4 regions of the Vibrio sp. E150_011 genome follow, and region 2 is predicted to be linked to each of the others. Evidence: predicted binding sites of a transcription regulator. Region 2 holds the regulator's gene; each other region holds the start of a gene.
What was found. Region 2 encodes PurR, which represses purine synthesis genes. Its sites were predicted from a motif close to TNANGNAAACGTTTNCNTNA; they were not measured.
Positions count from the first base shown of each region.

Region 1 (4,366 bases), on a different contig from region 2:
TTGTCTGAAAACAAGTGCTAGCACATTTAATGAGGTTAGGCGTTTTTGATGGAAGTCACATTTTTAATCGCGCTTATCTCAATTATAAGACAAGGCTCCGGCATGTGAATGAACCGTAAACTAACGTTTTGGCGTGTTAGCAATAAAGCGTTAAGACAACGCGATGTGACTCTAGGTAAGGACGTTAGTGCTCGATGAACCGATATACACAGCGTCGTGCACCCGCAACAATGTGTTCATCACGTTCGACCTGAACGGTATCCCCCATTAATGCTTGAAACACATTAATCTCGGATTGACAGAGTGCCTCACAGCGTGTGGCGGCTTGACAAATAGGGCAGTGATTCTCGATAAGAATAAAGCCTTCATCGCATTTCTGATACTCAGCCATATACCCATCTTGTTCACGTAATTCAGCTAACCGGATGAGTTTTTGTTCAAGACCCTGCAATCCCATCAAGTGATTTTGATAGTTGGCAAGCGTGGTTAACTCACGTTCTTTAGCGACTTTATGAACGCCTTCTACGCCGAATACATTCTCTATTGCATCAATGAATTGGATGGTGAGATCCGCATGTCTATCGGAAAAGTTTGCATGGCCTTTGCGCGTTAATAACCAGTGGCGGTTGGGGCGCCCAACCTTAACTTTTATGTCTTCAAAACGAAGAAACCCTTCGCTTTCCAATGACTGTAGGTGTTGTCTTGCCCCCATTGTCGTGATGGAAAGTCGAAGCGCCACCTGCTTGGCCGTGACCGCGCCTTCACGTTTGATGATATCGATGATGTGGTCAGTGGCTTTCATGTTTGATCCGGTTACTCGAGGCAAATGATAGGTGAAGTTTGTGGCTATTATGGCCGATAAGCTTTATAAAGCAAATTATTTACTATCGTAAAGGTAGCAACAAAAAACGCTGCCGTAGCAGCGTTTTTTCATCTCGAGTTAACGAAATTAGAGGATAATGCCTCTGATTTCTGGATCTTTGCGCTCTAGGTAGTGAATAGATTTGATGCGGCGAATGGTACGACAGCGGCCGCGAATCAATAGTGTTTCCGTGGTGGCGATGTTGCCTTGACGGGTAATACCTTCCAGTAGATCACCTTTAGTGATCCCGGTTGCAGAGAAGACAACATTGTCACTGCGGGCCATGTCTTCCATGCGAAGTAATACATTGGCTTTTACGCCCATTTCTTTACAACGCTCAAGTTCCAACTCACCGGCTTGACGGTTTTCTTCGTTATCGCCTTTCACTTCATGGCGAGGCAGTAAACGAGCATGCATGTCACCATCGAGTGCGCGAATGACGGCGGCAGACACGACGCCTTCTGGTGCGCCACCAATACAGTACATGACGTCTACTTCGCTATCAGGCATACAAGTAAGGATAGATGCAGCAACATCACCATCGGGCACAGCGAAGACACGAACACCCATGGCTTGCATTTCTGCAATGACATTATCATGTCGTGGTTTTGCCAATGTCGTGACGACTAAGGTATCGAGAGATTTGCCTAACGCAGCCGCGATATTTTTTAGGTTATCAGTTAGCGGTAAATCTAGGTCGATTGCACCTTTTGCGCCAGGACCCACCACCAATTTTTCCATGTACATGTCTGGTGCTTTTAAGAAACTACCTTTCTCACCAGCGGCGAGTACGGCTAATGCATTAGATTGCCCCATTGCCGTCATACGAGTGCCTTCGATTGGGTCTACTGCGATATCAACCGCATCGCCACCAATACCGACTTGCTCACCAATGAAGAGCATTGGAGCATCATCAATTTCACCTTCACCAATAACAATTTCACCACTGATGTCGGTTTTGTTCAGTAGGGTACGCATTACCTCAACTGCCGCGCCGTCGGCCGCGTTTTTATCTCCGCGCCCTAACCATTTGTATCCGGCCAGTGCGGCACCTTCGGTAACTCGTGAAAAAGCCATCGCTAAATCGCGCTTCATATTGACTCCAATAGATGAAAATTGACAAAAGGATTTACGGCGCGGATTTTAACATACCAAGAAGGAAACGTTTGCTTTTTTGTTTGATGCTGCGCAAAACCTTGACGACTTAATCTGATTTTTTATCGTTCAGCTTACCTAGGCGCTGCGAGATAAGGAGGTTCGCCTCGTATTCGATACGGTTTATTTCTTGCTTTTGTGTGTTTACGGTGTTTTTTTGACCGAATAGTGAAAAATCTGCAATATAGGGCGTGTCTATCTTCTCGAGGCTGAGTAGAATGGAGCAACGTAGAATGAAGCTATTTCATTACATAAGAATTTAACAAGGTAGGCTGAGATGTCTTTTGAAGTACTGGAACAACTAGAAGCAAAAATTCAAACTGCAGTGGACACTATCGCTCTTCTTCAAATGGAAGTTGAAGAGTTGAAAGAAGAAAAAGTTCAACTGACTAGCCAAGCAGAAGAATTGCGTAACGGCCGTGAAGAACTTGAGCAAAAAGCAGAAGTGATGCAGCGTGAACACACGCAGTGGCAAGAACGCATTCGCAATCTACTTGGTAAAATGGACGAAGTAGAATAAGCGTCAGTTCCCCCTGATTTCTAAAAAGCACTCCTCGTTGAGTGCTTTTTTTGTATTAAGTTGGTCTAACCAGTCAGACTATTGGTATCTCGCGCTTTCGCTCACAAGTTGAACACGTATACTAGCGCTAAACAGGCAAAGGATCAGTAAGAATGAAAACACGCGATAAAATAGTGTATGCCGCCTTAGAGCTCTTTAACTCAGATGGTGAGCGTAACGTTACGACCAACCATATTGCTGCTCATATCGAGATCAGTCCAGGTAACCTGTATTATCACTTTAGTAATAAGCAAGAGATTGTTCGCGATATCTTTACCCTTTATTCTCAAGAGCTCATCGAGCGTTTTACCCCGGTCCAAGGTCAACAAGAAAGCTTGGCACTGCTGAAGCATTATCTTGATTCGATTTTCACCCTGATGTGGAAATACCGTTTTTTCTACTCAAATCTGCCTGAAATTCTGCAGCGAGACGTCAAGCTGCATGATGAGTACATTGAGGTTCAAGAACGACTTCAAGGTAACCTTGTGAATATACTTCGCGCATTTGTCGATTTTGAACTGTTAAGTTTAACGGATAAAGATTTGAAATCACTCGTCACAACATTGCATATGATTGCGGTTGGCTGGCTGAGCTATCAATCGGCAATGTCACCAAAAACCAAGATTACCGAAGAAGTTATTCAACAAGGTATGCTACAGATGATCAATGTGGTTAAACCGGTGGCGACCTTGAAAGGGCAAGAGCAACTCTCTTTGCTTGAAGATGGTGTCAAAATGATGGGGCAAAGCAAGGATTAGCTTGCCGCTTTCATCCGGTGATAGGCATGTCATATAGCGAATTCGTATTTCAACAAACCCTGCTCTCCCAGTAGGGTTTGTTGCTATTGGGTGCTTGAACACCGCCGCAAACAAGGATAGGAAATGCATTACGATGTTTTTAATGGCGATGCAGATGGCATCATTGCGCTGTTGCAGTTGCGTTTATCTGAGCCGAAGCACAGCGAGCTAGTAACAGGTATTAAGCGAGATATTGCTTTGCTTGAACGAGTCCCGCTAGCGTTGGCGAGTACGGTGACGGTGCTGGACGTTTCGATGGATAAAAACCACGAGGCATTGGCGTTATTATTGGCCCATTCTATCCCTGTCACCTATATCGATCATCATAAGGCGACGTCTCCTCCGCAATCCCCACTTCTCACGAGCCATATTAATTTGGATGCTAATACGTGCACAGCCTTAATTGTCGATCAATTGCTTGAAGGTCAGCATCGGTTGTGGGCCATTACGGCGGCGTATGGGGACAATATGATTGCCAGTGCCGAAGCTTTGGCTGATGCGGAGAACCTCACTCGCACTGACCGTGATTTTCTTCGTGAGTTTGGTACCTTGATTAACTACAACGGCTATGGGGAAAAGCTAGACGACTTGCATTTCTCTCCGGTCGATCTGTATCAAGCGTTGTTGCATTATTCCAACCCATTTGAATGCCGCTCTGACCGTGACTCACCATACTACGCTTTGTTGGCGGCATTCCGGCACGATGAGGGCGCCGTTAATGAGGCGACGATATTATTTGAATCACCTGTGCTTCAGGTTATCGAATTGCCGGCAACCGCCGCTGCTAGAAGGATGTCTGGGACCTTTATCAACCGCCTTGCCAATGAAACGACATCACGCGCGCACATTACCCTCGTGGCACGTGAGTCCGGTGATGTTGATGGGGAACTGTGCTATACCGTCTCAGTGCGAGCCCCGCTTGATAATAAGCAGGGAGCGGCGGCCATTTGCAGCTTGTTTGTATCAGGGGGAGGGCGAGAAGCGGCCGGAGGC
Region 1 covers NZ_JBHFOL010000014.1:30,842-35,207, reverse strand. The annotation lists gene ACE1OE_RS18230 (helix-turn-helix transcriptional regulator) at 185-802, opposite strand; gene glpX (class II fructose-bisphosphatase) at 950-1,957, opposite strand; gene zapB (cell division protein ZapB) at 2,295-2,537, shown strand; gene ACE1OE_RS18215 (TetR/AcrR family transcriptional regulator) at 2,690-3,334, shown strand; gene ACE1OE_RS18210 (DHH family phosphoesterase) at 3,458-4,366, shown strand, end outside.
Region 1: the regulator PurR is predicted to act here: its motif matches at 2,017-2,036, upstream of glpX (class II fructose-bisphosphatase).

Region 2 (4,366 bases):
TCGGCAAACAGTTGCTGTTGCATGATATGTGTTTCGGTAGGATTATTACCTATGTATATCTTCATTTAGTCTGTACCTGGGGTGATTTTGAAAACCGAGCCATCGCCCATTTCGTGATTAAAGGAAATAACCCTAACAATGCAAAGGAAGCGAGAACAGCGGGTGATACTATGCCTGATAGACTGTCAATACTGGCGAGTTGGGTGCCTGCATTAAGGTAAACCGCAGTACCCGGTAGCATACCAAGTTGACTAACCAAATAGTATTTTGAAACGCGAATTGGGGTTAGCCCCATGAGTAGGTTAATTAGAAAAAATGGGAAAATAGGGATGAGTCTCAAAGAAAAAAGGTAAAAAGCACCATCCTTTTCAACGCCCTTGTTGATCGTCGCCAGTTTACCGCCGAACCGCTTTTGTACCCAATCACGTAGAAGAAAACGACTGCTAAGAAAAGCGAGCGTAGCGCCAATAGTACTTGCAAAAGAGACCAGCAATAAGCTCACCCAAAAACCAAATAACGCGGCGCCCAACAAAGTGACGACAGCGGCGCCTGGGACAGAGAAGGCGGTGATGGTGATATACAGAAAGAAATAGGTAAGCGCGGCAACCAAAAAATTATTGTCAATATAAGTGGCAAGCGCTGCCTGTTGTGCCTTGGCATTTTCTAACGTCAGGTATTGTCCAAACTCTACGCCTAGAAAAACAATAACGGCAACAAATCCTAAGCCCAATAACAATTTTTTACTCATGTCCTACTCCATGTCGATAATGCATCTTTAGTATAAGACACGAACATCGGAATTTAACTTTCAAACAGATAAAAAAAAATCAGCTAATGGGCTGATTTTTTTATAAGTAAGAGAGAACAAGTACTAATTGATATGATTGGCTAGCTCGTCGCGCTTGGCTTGTGGAATCACAGACCAGTGAGTACCATTAATCGCACCTTCTAACGCCCAAAGTAATTCGAGACCGACACTTGTCGAGTGTGTTTTTTGAATTGCCTTGAAGGCTTCAACGGATCCATGCTCTTGAAGTGAGTTCACCGATTCTATCCCCGCTTTTTTGAGCATGCGCTCTGTTGCAAGACGCAAATTCGGGAGATCTTTTAATCGGGTTGGTTTGCAGTCAGATTGTTTTACTTTTTCATCTTTTGCGTAATCCAACGCTGAGCGTGCATAGTTCAATATCAACTCACTGTCATTCCAGCTATCTTCAGGCAGGGCAAAATATTTTGTCACTACTGGGAATCCACGTTTTTTATAAACGTAAGGCTTGAAGCCGTTTTGCTTGAATGTCGCGACGGTTGTTGGGTTAGTTCTGATGTGTAATTTACTGTTCACTGCTAATGCAAACATCGTATCGTCAACAAAAATGCCAAATCCACCGAACATAGAGCGGGATTTGACTTTTCCAAGTTGAGCGAACAACTGCATCGAATTTTTTAATATTGGATTGTCCATATTTGTCTTTTCTCGGTGTTATTTGATTGTGTCACCAAAATCAGGTCCGAGAGTGTAGCAAACAGGCATCAATTCCTTGTTAAATTAAAAACAAGAATTCAGTGTCCTTTGCCATCGGTAACCCCGCTACCTACCATAAATGGTTTAGGCCGGAGGCTTTGCGTCCCAACTTTTCAGATGGTTTGCCCTGTGCGTGACTTTGTTAGAATAAAGAAAAAATGCGTTAATCTGCATTGAGATATAACTAAAGTGTGACGTTGCTTCAAAAATTAGGCGGGTATTTGTGCTTAAGAGGTAACATAAACTAACAATTAGGCGTCTAAAATCTGGGAACAAGATCAAAAAAAAGCGCCTAACTAGGCGCCTTTGTCATTTTGTTGTCAGGTTTTTGACAGAGTGGCGTTCAATTATCTCGGGGTGCATCTCAAATATACGTTTGTCATGACCTTTATCTTTTATGCGTTCTAGCAAAATCTCAAAGGCGTTCTTTCCGACACGACGTTTCGGTTGGTGAACCGTCGTCAGTGGTGGAGAAAAATACTCAGCAAGCTCAATGTTATCGTAACCAATCACAGAGATATCTTCTGGTACGTTCAAACCGAGTTGTTGTAAACGACTCATAAGGCCTAACGCCATCGTATCGTTAAAGCAGAACACGGCGCTTGGTCGTTCTTCCATTGCGGCAATACGATTCGCTGCGATGACCGCTGTGTCACACTCAAAGTTACCTTCAAATATACGGTCTTCTTTCATTTCGATGCCGGCTTCTGATAGCGCACGCTTGTAACCAATAATGCGTTCTTGGCACACCGCTTTTTCTAGGTGACCGCTCAAACATGCGATGTCCGTATGGCCTTTATCAATTAGGTATTTTGTGGCGAGATAACCACCTTCCTCCGAATTATCAATGATCTTATCTGCTTGCGAGCTCTCAGGACCCCAGTCCATGATCACTTTAGGAATATCGGAGTGACGATCAAGCATGCTAAGAAGCTCTTCTGTGAGATCTGAACACATGACGAGAATACCGTCGACGCGCTTCTCTGCTAGCATTCGAATGTAATCTCTCTGCTTTTCATACACGCCACCAGTGTTACACAGAATTAATGTGTAACCTTGACGATAGCAATAGCTTTCAACGCCATCGATAACCTCGGAGAAGAATAAGTTCGTTGATTGTGTAACCAACATACCGATGGTTTTCGTTGAGTTACATTTTAAGCTTCGCGCAACGGCGCTTGGCGCGTAATTGAGTTCTTCTACGGCGGCGTTGACTTTTTCTTGTGTGGCTTCGGCAACAAAACGTGTTTTGTTAATAACGTGAGACACAGTAGTAGTTGAAACGCCAGCTAGACGGGCGACATCTTTGATTGTTGCCATAGCTTTATCCTATTAGTAACGGCTTTTGCGTATGGTCAGCAAAAACGTCGTTGCGGTAATGCAGCTTTGTTTAATTAAAAAAGCGCTTTGGTGTATGGAATGCGTACCGAGTAAGTGAACCTAGTGACACATTGGATTCCAATTGTGGGTTAGCTATTCACCTGACAAGGACATAATAGCTAAAGATAGGAAAGCATGGGGCACTAAAATTTGGTTTTCGCATTGAAACGGCGGATTGTAATGCTAGTCGGTGACTCTAGCAACGTTTCAACCGACAAATTTGATGATAAATTAAAATTAATACGGGGTGACACCGCCACCTTGATTGATAGCGGTGTCTGCATCGGTTACTCAGCAGTTAAATAGTTAAGGTCTAACTGACAAAATGCAATGAGGAGTGTTGCTACCGCGGCGTAAAATCCAAATTCATCATACTCTTTACATTTTTTTTCGAATTGAGGCAGCCATGTCATCAAGTGCTGATTAAGGTAATCAGCTTGCTCTAATAATGCGTTGTTGATGTGCGCCTCGGACTCCAGTTCATTAGAACGAATAATAAGGTTGCCGAGAAAGTCCAACTCTATCGCGAGGTGATCGGCTGGCTCATTTAAGTCTTCAGAGACGGCGACATTGTGTTTTTTTAACAGCTCGGTCATGTCATTAGCCGGTTTATCATTGAGAAGACCTGATTCACCTATGTACATTGAGGCATAAGGTAATGCGCCATGCTTATCTGATTTAAGAAATAGGTCACAAAAATCTGCGGATAGCTCAAGTTGGGCGTCTTCTCGAGTCTGTAATCGGTTCAAGCCATCAATGAGTGTATTGATCGGCGCTTCGAGTGATGGGTTTTCACCGAGACCGCTCAAAAAAGAACGTATTTCGACACTGTGATATTTATCCAGTTCTTGTTGAGTAAGCTCTTTGGCAAATAGGCTAGAAAGCCACCAGTATATCTCTGCACGTTGTTCATTAAATGCTTTCAATTCTTGCATCTTGTTCTCTCCAAAAGTCTTGCCCTTATTTTAGACAATAAAAATGAACAGCAGTAAGGGCAATAATGAAAAAAATCGAACGTTTATGAAGATAAATGAATAAAAGAGCGGTTGATGGTTTTAAAGCGACACCAGATGGGCAAGGTTCTGATTGCATATAGTGGATAAAAAGTGTTCTTGTCTTGAATCAATAAAAACACGACTTTCTACACAATACCGTAATGTCCGCTAGAATTGTGACTAATTATGAATAGAATGGCTTCGGTCATAGATAGAATAGAAACGGTGAATATGAGTTATCACGTATTAGTAGTTGAAGATGATGTCGTTACGCGTAGCAAGTTGTCTGGTTACTTTGAGAGTGAAGGCTATTTAGTAAGCGAGGCTGAAAGCGGTGAAGAGATGCGACAAGTATTGCAGTCTTCCAGTGTCGACCTTGTCATGCTTGATATCAATCTTCCTGGTGAAGATGGTCTGATGTTAACTCGAGAGTTACGTAGCCAGTCTGATATCGGTATTATATTGGTAA
Region 2 covers NZ_JBHFOL010000019.1:2,439-6,804, reverse strand. The annotation lists gene ACE1OE_RS20820 (DUF2007 domain-containing protein) at 1-65, opposite strand, end outside; gene ACE1OE_RS20815 (TVP38/TMEM64 family protein) at 62-748, opposite strand; gene ACE1OE_RS20810 (TfoX/Sxy family DNA transformation protein) at 872-1,462, opposite strand; cyclic di-GMP riboswitch class I at 1,576-1,659, opposite strand; gene purR (HTH-type transcriptional repressor PurR) at 1,832-2,842, opposite strand; gene torD (molecular chaperone TorD) at 3,190-3,837, opposite strand; gene torR (two-component system response regulator TorR) at 4,129-4,366, shown strand, end outside.

Region 3 (4,366 bases), on a different contig from region 2:
ACGACCGACATATGCACATGCATTTATAGTAATAATTAGAAAGCTGCTACAAAACAAATGATTCGTCCTATAAATCCTGCAATATATTGCAACGAAATGACAGTAAACGTGATATTATGCGGAAAATTTTGTTCCCTTAGCGTTTACTATGAGATTCCCCGGACAACGTAAATCAAAGCATTACTTTCCAACAAGTAAAAAGAACTTGTCAGTTAGCCAAGCCCAAGCGGCACCAAAGTACTTTCGTCCCACCATTATTGGTGTGGGCCAAACGATCGTGGATATCGAAGCTCGCGTCGACGATTCGTTTTTAGAGAAATATGAGTTGAGTAAGGGACACTCACTTGTTCTTGAAGAAAGTAAAGCCGATGCCTTATATCAGGAGCTTGTTGAACAAGGGTTAATTACGCACCAATTCCCTGGCGATACCATCGGTAATACGCTACACAACTATTCGGTTCTCGCAGACAGCAAATCCGTTTTGCTTGGCGTAATGTCGAAGAATATCGAAGTTGGTTCATATGGATATCGTTACCTTTGTCGCACATCGTCTAGAATGAACCTCAATCATCTACAGACCGTAGATGGTCCGATTGGTCGCTGCTATACCCTTATCACAGACGATGGTGAACGTACCTTTGCTATTAACGAAGGTGAGATGAATCAGCTACTGCCTGAAAGCATACCAGAGCAGATTTTCGATAAAGCTTCCGCGCTTGTCGTTTCATCTTACCTTATGCGTGGTAAACCAGACGATCCAATGCCTCTAGCCGTCGCACGTGCTGTTGAGTTAGCGAAACAGAAATCAGTGCCTGTTGTCCTGACTCTTGGCACAAAGTGGGTAATCGAAGGCAATGAAAAATTTTGGCAAGACTACATAAAAGATAATGTCACCATTGTGGCGATGAATGAAGAAGAAGGTGAAGCGCTTACTGGTTTCTCCGACCCGCTACTTGCCGCTGACAAAGCGTTAGATTGGGTAGATTTGGTATTATGTACCGCCGGTCCACATGGTTTGTACATGGCAGGATATTGTGACAATGTCGCGCTAAGAGACACAACTCACGAACTCATTGAAGGCCCTATCGAGAACTTTAACCAGTTTGAATTTAGCCGAGCAATGCGTAAGTCAGACTGTACCGACCCACAGAAAGTATATTCGCATATCGGCCCTTACCTTGGTGGTCCGTTAGAGATCAAGAACACCAATGGGGCTGGAGATGGCGCATTATCGGCGTTATTGCATGACATGACGGCGAATGCCTTTCATCATAACAATGTACCAAAATCAGACAAACACATCGTCCCTTGTTTGACGTACTCCTCATTGTCGCAGGTTTGCAAATACGCGAACCGAGTCAGTTACGAGGTGTTGATGCAGCACTCTCCGAGGCTGACTCGCGCACTGCCTGAGCGAGAAGATAGCTTGGAAGAAGCATACTGGGACCGATAACAAAAAGAGGCTAATTAGCCTCTTTTTTTGTTAAAACAAAAGATTAAAACTTAGCTGCTCAATATTAGTACAGCATTCTAAATTTTTATCTTTACAAAGAATTATTACCCAGTATTATCTCGACGCAAACGTTTCCCTCATTAATTTTGTGGCTTTAAAGGACCGTTAATGCTATCCGACATTGAAATTTGCAGAAGTGCTCCACTTTCCCCTATTACCACCATCGCAAAAGATGCAGGCTTGCTTGATCACGAGGTCTTTCCTCAAGGCATGCATAAAGCAAAAGTGTCTTTAAAAGCGATTGAGCGGTTGAAACCAAACCTTGATGGTAAACTGATTGTTGTGACTGCGATTACCCCTACGCCACTCGGTGAAGGGAAAACGGTGACAACTATTGGTCTGGCTCAAGGCTTAAAAAAACTTGGACAGTCTGTATTCTCTTGTATTCGCCAGCCTTCAATGGGGCCGGTATTCGGCGTTAAAGGTGGTGCAGCGGGTGGCGGATACGCACAAGTCGCACCAATGGAAGAACTTAACCTGCACCTTACTGGCGACATACACGCTGTGACTGCGGCACATAATCTTGCTGCGGCAGCCATCGATGCTCGGATTTACCATGAGCAGCGTCAAGGCTACGAAAAGTTCGAGTCCAGAACGGGGCTAACTGCGTTAAAAATTGATATCAAGAACGTCGTTTGGAAGCGTGTCATCGATCATAATGATCGCTCACTTCGAATGGTTACGGTCGGAAAAAATGAAGTCAATAAAACCATCAACGGCATCGAGCGCGACGATGGTTTTGACATCTCGGCTGCGTCAGAATTAATGGCAATATTGGCATTGTCTGAAAACCTAAAAGACCTCCGCGCCCGTATTGGTCGCATTGTTGTCGCTTACAATTTAGATGGCGACCCGGTTACGACTGAAGACCTTCAAGTTGCAGGCGCAATGGCCGTAAGCATGAAAGACGCCGTTGAGCCGACGCTTATGCAAACGTTAGAGGGCGTACCTACGCTTATCCACGCAGGCCCATTCGCGAATATTGCCCATGGCAATTCCTCAATTATCGCGGATAAAATTGCGACCAAGCTGGCAAGTTACACGGTAACGGAAGGTGGGTTTGGTTCAGATATGGGCTTTGAAAAAGCGTGCAATATCAAAGCAGCCGCGACCGACAAAAAGCCGGACTGTGCAGTAATCGTGGCAACGTTACGTGGCTTGAAAGCCAATTCGGGTTTATATGATTTAAAACCTGGAATGCCAATCCCCGACGCTCTATTTGAAAGTGACAACAAAGCCTTACTCGCTGGCTTCGATAATCTAAAATGGCACATTAACAACGTGGCAAAATATGGTGTGCCAGCGGTAGTTGCGATAAACCAATTTCCACAAGATTGCCAACAAGAATTAGACCTACTGACTCATTGGATAAACGAACTTGCTGCAGACTGCCGTGTTTCTGTCAGTCAAGGATTTTCACATGGCGGCGCAGGCACCGTAGAGTTAGCCAAACAAGTGATGTCAGCTTGTGAAACTCACGTCAATTTCAAACCTTTATACTCACCAGAACAAACGATTAAAGAGAAATTGATGGCCGTTTGTGAGGCTGGGTATGGTGCCGCTACGGTTTCGTTGTCATACCAAGCCCAAAAGCAACTTGCCTTATATGAAGCACAAGGATTCAATCGACTGGCCGTCTGTCTTGCCAAAACACCGTTGTCGATTACCACTGATGGCAGTATTAAAGGTGCGCCCTCTGGATTTGAAGTCGTGATTAGAGAGCTTAAACTTTGTGCCGGTGCTGGGTTTATTTATGCATTGTGTGGCAACGTAATGACAATGCCAGGCTTACCTGACAAGCCTGCATTTATGGCTCTCGACCTTGACGATGAAGGCAATATTATCGGTTTGAGTTAATGGTTGGCTTAAGATAGGTACAATAAAAAAGCGACGATTAACGTCGCTTTTTTTATCTCATGTTGTTTAACTATTTGGCCACGATTAACGTCAACTCTACTCGCCGATTACACGCCTTACCAAACGATGTAGCGTTAGTACAAGCTGGTACGTATTCACCGTAACCACGGGTATATATCATCTGACGAGAGACTTGGTTTTGAATCAGCGTATTCTTCACGGTTTCCGCACGTCTATCGGATAAGATATCGTTCTTGGCTGTTATACCCGTACTGTCCGTATGCCCACCGATAACGACATCTATTCCCTGCTGCTTTGACAAAAAGCTGGCCAGTTGGAACAACCATTGCGCAGAATTGTTCGATACGCTCGCTGAGCCGGAGGTAAAATGGATTTGCTCTTTTAGACGAATCATCACGTAATCGCCTGGAACGAGCTCGTAATCTAACCCGTGATTAACTAAATACGTTTCTAATGAATCCCATGCTTGCGTTCGATACTGACCATCCGGTCCACCCACTCTTGCCGCATTTGTGGAAGAGGTATTCATCACAGGGGCATTCGCCCAATCGGGATATTTCACATCATGTTCTGAGCGTGGCGCGGTATCAAGCATTCCAGAAAACATGCTGTCAGTAATCGACGACGTACTACTGCAACCTGTCAGTAAACCCGCCATAATTAAATACGCAATTTTTTTCATCGCTCACTCCACATGCTTGTAACCTCATCCGATAATTTATGTATCGGCCCTCAAAACAGAAACTTTAAGGCTCTAGAATAAAATAATCTTCACATACCTGTTTCAGTTTATTACTAATTGCTTGTCTGAACTAATTACTAGCAGTTACACTCAGTGCATTATTATCAAACCGATGTATTCCAATGATTAAATCTCTCACAAAAATACTCACAGTCCTTTCTTTAGCGGCCGTTATTACTGCTTGCGGCGAATCAGATACCCCTACTGAAGGTAAGCAGTACAGCGTACTTCCT
Region 3 covers NZ_JBHFOL010000006.1:120,865-125,230, forward strand. The annotation lists gene ACE1OE_RS11790 (inosine/guanosine kinase) at 149-1,453, shown strand; gene ACE1OE_RS11795 (formate--tetrahydrofolate ligase) at 1,622-3,370, shown strand; gene ACE1OE_RS11800 (OmpA family protein) at 3,441-4,073, opposite strand; gene ACE1OE_RS11805 (thiol:disulfide interchange protein DsbA/DsbL) at 4,256-4,366, shown strand, end outside.
Region 3: the regulator PurR is predicted to act here: its motif matches at 1,574-1,593, upstream of ACE1OE_RS11795 (formate--tetrahydrofolate ligase).

Region 4 (4,366 bases), on a different contig from region 2:
TTCTGGGCGAAGTAAACTCGTGCAGATCAGCTTTGATTCAGGCAGCCGCAAAGGTGATCCGCTACGGAAAGAATTACCATCTTGGTCGGGGTGGAAGGTCCGTTACAAGAAAGCGAGTCGAGTGATTGACCTGCGATAAGCTAACATATTTATCAATAAGCGGGTCTGAAAACGGTATGAGAAATCCGTTAATTAAGAGAATACAAAGTGGTGAAGTTTTGTTCTTGAATTGTTATTAATTCGCTTTTTATATCACGTTTCATACGTCATTTGAGTAATAAAAGATGATTTTAATATATCCTATTGCTATATATAGAGTGATGAATAATAGTAGTAACTAGATAACATTCTGTAAGTTGGAGTGGCTATGGTTGATAAGGTCATAACCGAAGTAGAATTTGACTATACGAGCTTTCTTGGAGCATCGTGTAATAAAAAATGGACGTTTCTAGAAGCATTGAGCTCGGTAGCGCCGGTGTTTGGCGAAGCATGGAAAGCCAGCACCAAAGATTCGTCAGACGTGGATTCTCGGTTATGGGATGAGGCTCTTAAAACGCTTTCGACACGTCAAAGTGATGAGCTGAATTTAATTCGGCTTATTCGCCTAGCGCGTCAAGAAAATATTGAGTGTTTGAAGGTAGTGATGCCATATCCGCTTGATGACAATCAAATCGACGTCATCCAAAATAAAAGTCACGTGACTATCATTTCTGATGGCACTGATGATGTCATCATTACCGTTGAGCAATCACTATAGCTTACAGCCTAACGTATTGATATTTAAACGAAGAGAGGAAGCATTATGCTTCCTCTCTTCGTTTAAAAGACGCGCTCACAGTACTAGTCAGCAATCAAGTCGTAGTCTTGACGCAGGATATCAATGATTTCTTGCTTCGGGTTTTCACTTAATTGTACTTTTCGTCCCGTGATTTTTTCAGCAATACCAATATAAGTTTCAGAAATACTCATTAGTGATGAGAGTGGTAAAGCATTCTCTTTTGCTAACGCTTCGCGTTCTGGCATTCTTTCTTTATTTAGAAGAATGTCAGGATCTGGAAAGTGGTTCAGCAAAAACTGTCTGAAGCCTTCTTTGGAGTTTTCGACGATTTTACCTTGTTGGTAAGCGTTGGTGTCCCAGATGCGAGAAGAATCAGGTGTGCCAACCTCATCCATATAAATAAGCTTTTCGCTACCACTGGCATCAGTAACGTACCCAAACTCAAATTTTGTATCAACGAATGTTTGTTCAATTTTATTGAGAGCATTGCTGATAACACTAAAGCCTTCTTTTAGTAGCTTTTCGTATTGAGCAACGCCGTCGATGTTTGAGAAATTGAAGGCAGCGTAATTATCTACAATGTTATTGCGGGTGATATTGACGTCGTCAGCTTCAGGGACTCCAGGAATATCGCGTAAGATTCCTTTGGTTGATGGCGTGATCAATATGTCTTCGAGCTTTGAGTCTTTCTTTAGCCCTTCGGGTAATGTTATTCCACAAAACTCTCTTTCACCTTGCGCGTAAGCACGCCACATTGAGCCTGTAATGTATTGACGACAGATAGCCTCAATCATGACGGGTCTCGCTTTTTGAACAATCCAGATAAATGGATGAGGAATATCTAATATGTGGCTATCGGCAAGGCCATTATCTTTGAATAATTGAAACCAATGATTAGAAATAGCGTTTAAAGCCGCCCCTTTACCCGGAACGCCTTTGAGTCCACCTTCGCCATGCCAGATACAATCAAATGCAGAGATTCGATCGCTTATCACCATAATCGCCAATGGCGCGTCTTCTGCAACATCGTAGCCTTTATCTTTTATCAGGCGACGACTATCTGCTTCAGTCAACCAGTAAACAGAGCGAACTTTACCGCTGTGCACGGGTTTATCGGTACGAATTGGGAGGTCGTCGTTTACGGCAAGGACTTGATCAGCGAGACTCATGGAAACATTCCTATCTAACGGTGGCGTCGCACAATAGCGACGAGGAGAAAGAGCATTTGTATGCCCACTTTTCACCGCATCATACCAGAATTCAGACGAGCTTCCATCATTTAAGCAAACGTTTGCTTTGATTTCTTTATTAACGTATCTCAACGGTCATAAAAGTATCATTAAACGGCGGATTTCCACGTAACTGCCGGCACAGGGACAAGTTTTTAACTGCAAGCTTGTGATTTATGACAACACGTTCATTTATCAATGAAGGTAAGGAGCAGAGGGTAAAAAAATAACTTCGCAATGGTGCTGTTTCGCGAGTTGTTGCAATTCACGCTGACAGCTAGGAGAAAAATCTCCGTTAGCGATAATCGCACAGGCGTTACCTGAACGAATGGCTTTCTCGATGACTTGCGTTTGATTTAAGTGTATGGATGGTTTGATTTGTACCATGTGGTTGCCTAGCCCTTGATAATGGGAGATTTGGGCAAGCGTAGGGCGAGGGCATTCTGCAGTCAGTAAGACCCATTGGTGTTTTGACGCAAGCTGAGACACTTTATTAAGTACATTCGTTTCCATCCTACGCTGATAAGAGATCGGGCGTCCTTTTACCGTAAGCTCACGATGTGAATGAAGATGTAATGAGTTAAGAATTTCAGTATTTCGCAACATAAACCTGTCCTTTTATACATGCTGTATGGTTATACAGTAGTTTTAAGGTGGGATAAGATCAAATACTTTTTGATGAAAATATTGATATTTTCTATAACCGTATGATTTAATTTGATTAATTAATATTGTAAATGTGAACTCATGCAAAGGTGCTCACAGTGTGTGTTCGAAAGCACTGTATAGAGAGGCTAATGCTAATATCGGCAGTGATAGGAGCAAAGTGGTTATTGAAAGGTTAGTTTTGAACCGAATAGTGTGTATTGGCTACAGTAAGGTCGATAGAGGAGGAGTGTTGAAAACAACAACGCCTCTTAAAAAGAGGCGCAAGAGATCAAGCTAAGATTTGCACAGGGAGTCTCGATATTCCAACTCCGCTTTATTGAATTGCCGGACGTCCATCGCCGCGAGATTAACGCATTCATCACAAGAAAAATGACACTTGCCGTCGATGTACTGGTGCTTTGTTACATAATTAGGTTTCTGGCACCAATCACAAAAACCTTCAATGGTGAACGTATACATTATTTCTCCCCACCCTTAATAACTTGGGTGTTATTTTCACCACTGATTATGACATAAAATGGCATCAAATGTTAATTTTTTGTTTAAAACTCCTTTTACTTATAATTTATAGTGAGAACGAGAGGTCTTTTAATGAATTTTTTGAGAGTTCTTTAGGTGCGTCATTATCGTTTTCAGCGCGGTATTGAGCTGCTTCATTTCTTCATCGGAGCCTTGAATGTCTGGATGAAAGATGCGTGAAAGCTGTTTATAGCGGGATTTTAGTTGATTAGGTGTCAGGTTCTGCTGTTGGCTAGTTGAAAACCCAAATCGTAAGTAGGCGCTTTCAAGTGTATTTGATTGTTGTATAGACGAAGCGGTTTTGTCTGCGGATTGATGCGCCAATTTTAGTTTGTGTTGGAGCTGAGCAATGGTTCGTTGCTGGGTCGTGATGAGGTCATTGAGTCGTGCATTACTGGCATTACTGGGGTTTGGTTGGTTGTGGCTAGGGCGAGATTGTGACATTGAGGCTGGTTTCCACTTCATCTGGTAGATGAATACGGTCAAGGTCAATGACAACAATAGAATATAAATTAAGTGCGTCGTCCACGAACTTCCCACGGCTTCGGGTTGTTGTGCTTGTTTAGGTGAGTGGGTGCTCAAATTAGGTGTCGATAACACCGTCGACTCTTGTTCTTTTAGCGCTTCGATTTGGCGCATTTGACGTTGATTAAACTGGCGTTGTAGTGCTTGTTCATAAGCCGGTTCAAAAGAGGACGATTGCCCAGCGGCAAAGGAATACCAAAGCACGGCTTGATCAGTGGCTGGAATATCAACATCGGCATTACTATATAGCTCCGCCAACTTTCCGTATGTGCTTTGGTCGCCCTGTATGGCCAGTTTGGTATAAAGAAGCACTGCGCGTGAAGGATTACGTTTTACTCCACGGCCGTACTCAAGTGCTTGAGCATAATTGTATGTCGCACCAAGGTGACCGTTATTACTTGCTAGTTGATACCAGTAACTAGCCTTAGTGAGGTCTTTTGGGACCCCCTGACCCGTTTCAAATGCAAGTCCGAGTTGGTATTGTGCATCGGCATTATTAAGCTGTGCTTGCTTCTCTAACGATGGAATCGAATTTGCCATTGCCGAGCAGACCAATAATACCCATAACGACAAAGCACGAGCTGCAGTTGGCCATACACGGTAATGCACCTGAGTCATCATTTTCCTTATGAATGCTGGTGAAGGT
Region 4 covers NZ_JBHFOL010000002.1:599,835-604,200, forward strand. The annotation lists gene ACE1OE_RS05865 (DEAD/DEAH box helicase) at 1-139, shown strand, start outside; gene ACE1OE_RS05870 (transporter) at 368-757, shown strand; gene ACE1OE_RS05875 (phosphoribosylaminoimidazolesuccinocarboxamide synthase) at 841-1,947, opposite strand; gene ACE1OE_RS05880 (hypothetical protein) at 2,203-2,613, opposite strand; gene ACE1OE_RS05885 (hypothetical protein) at 2,950-3,135, opposite strand; gene ACE1OE_RS05890 (hypothetical protein) at 3,265-4,341, opposite strand.
Region 4: the regulator PurR is predicted to act here: its motif matches at 2,058-2,077, upstream of ACE1OE_RS05875 (phosphoribosylaminoimidazolesuccinocarboxamide synthase).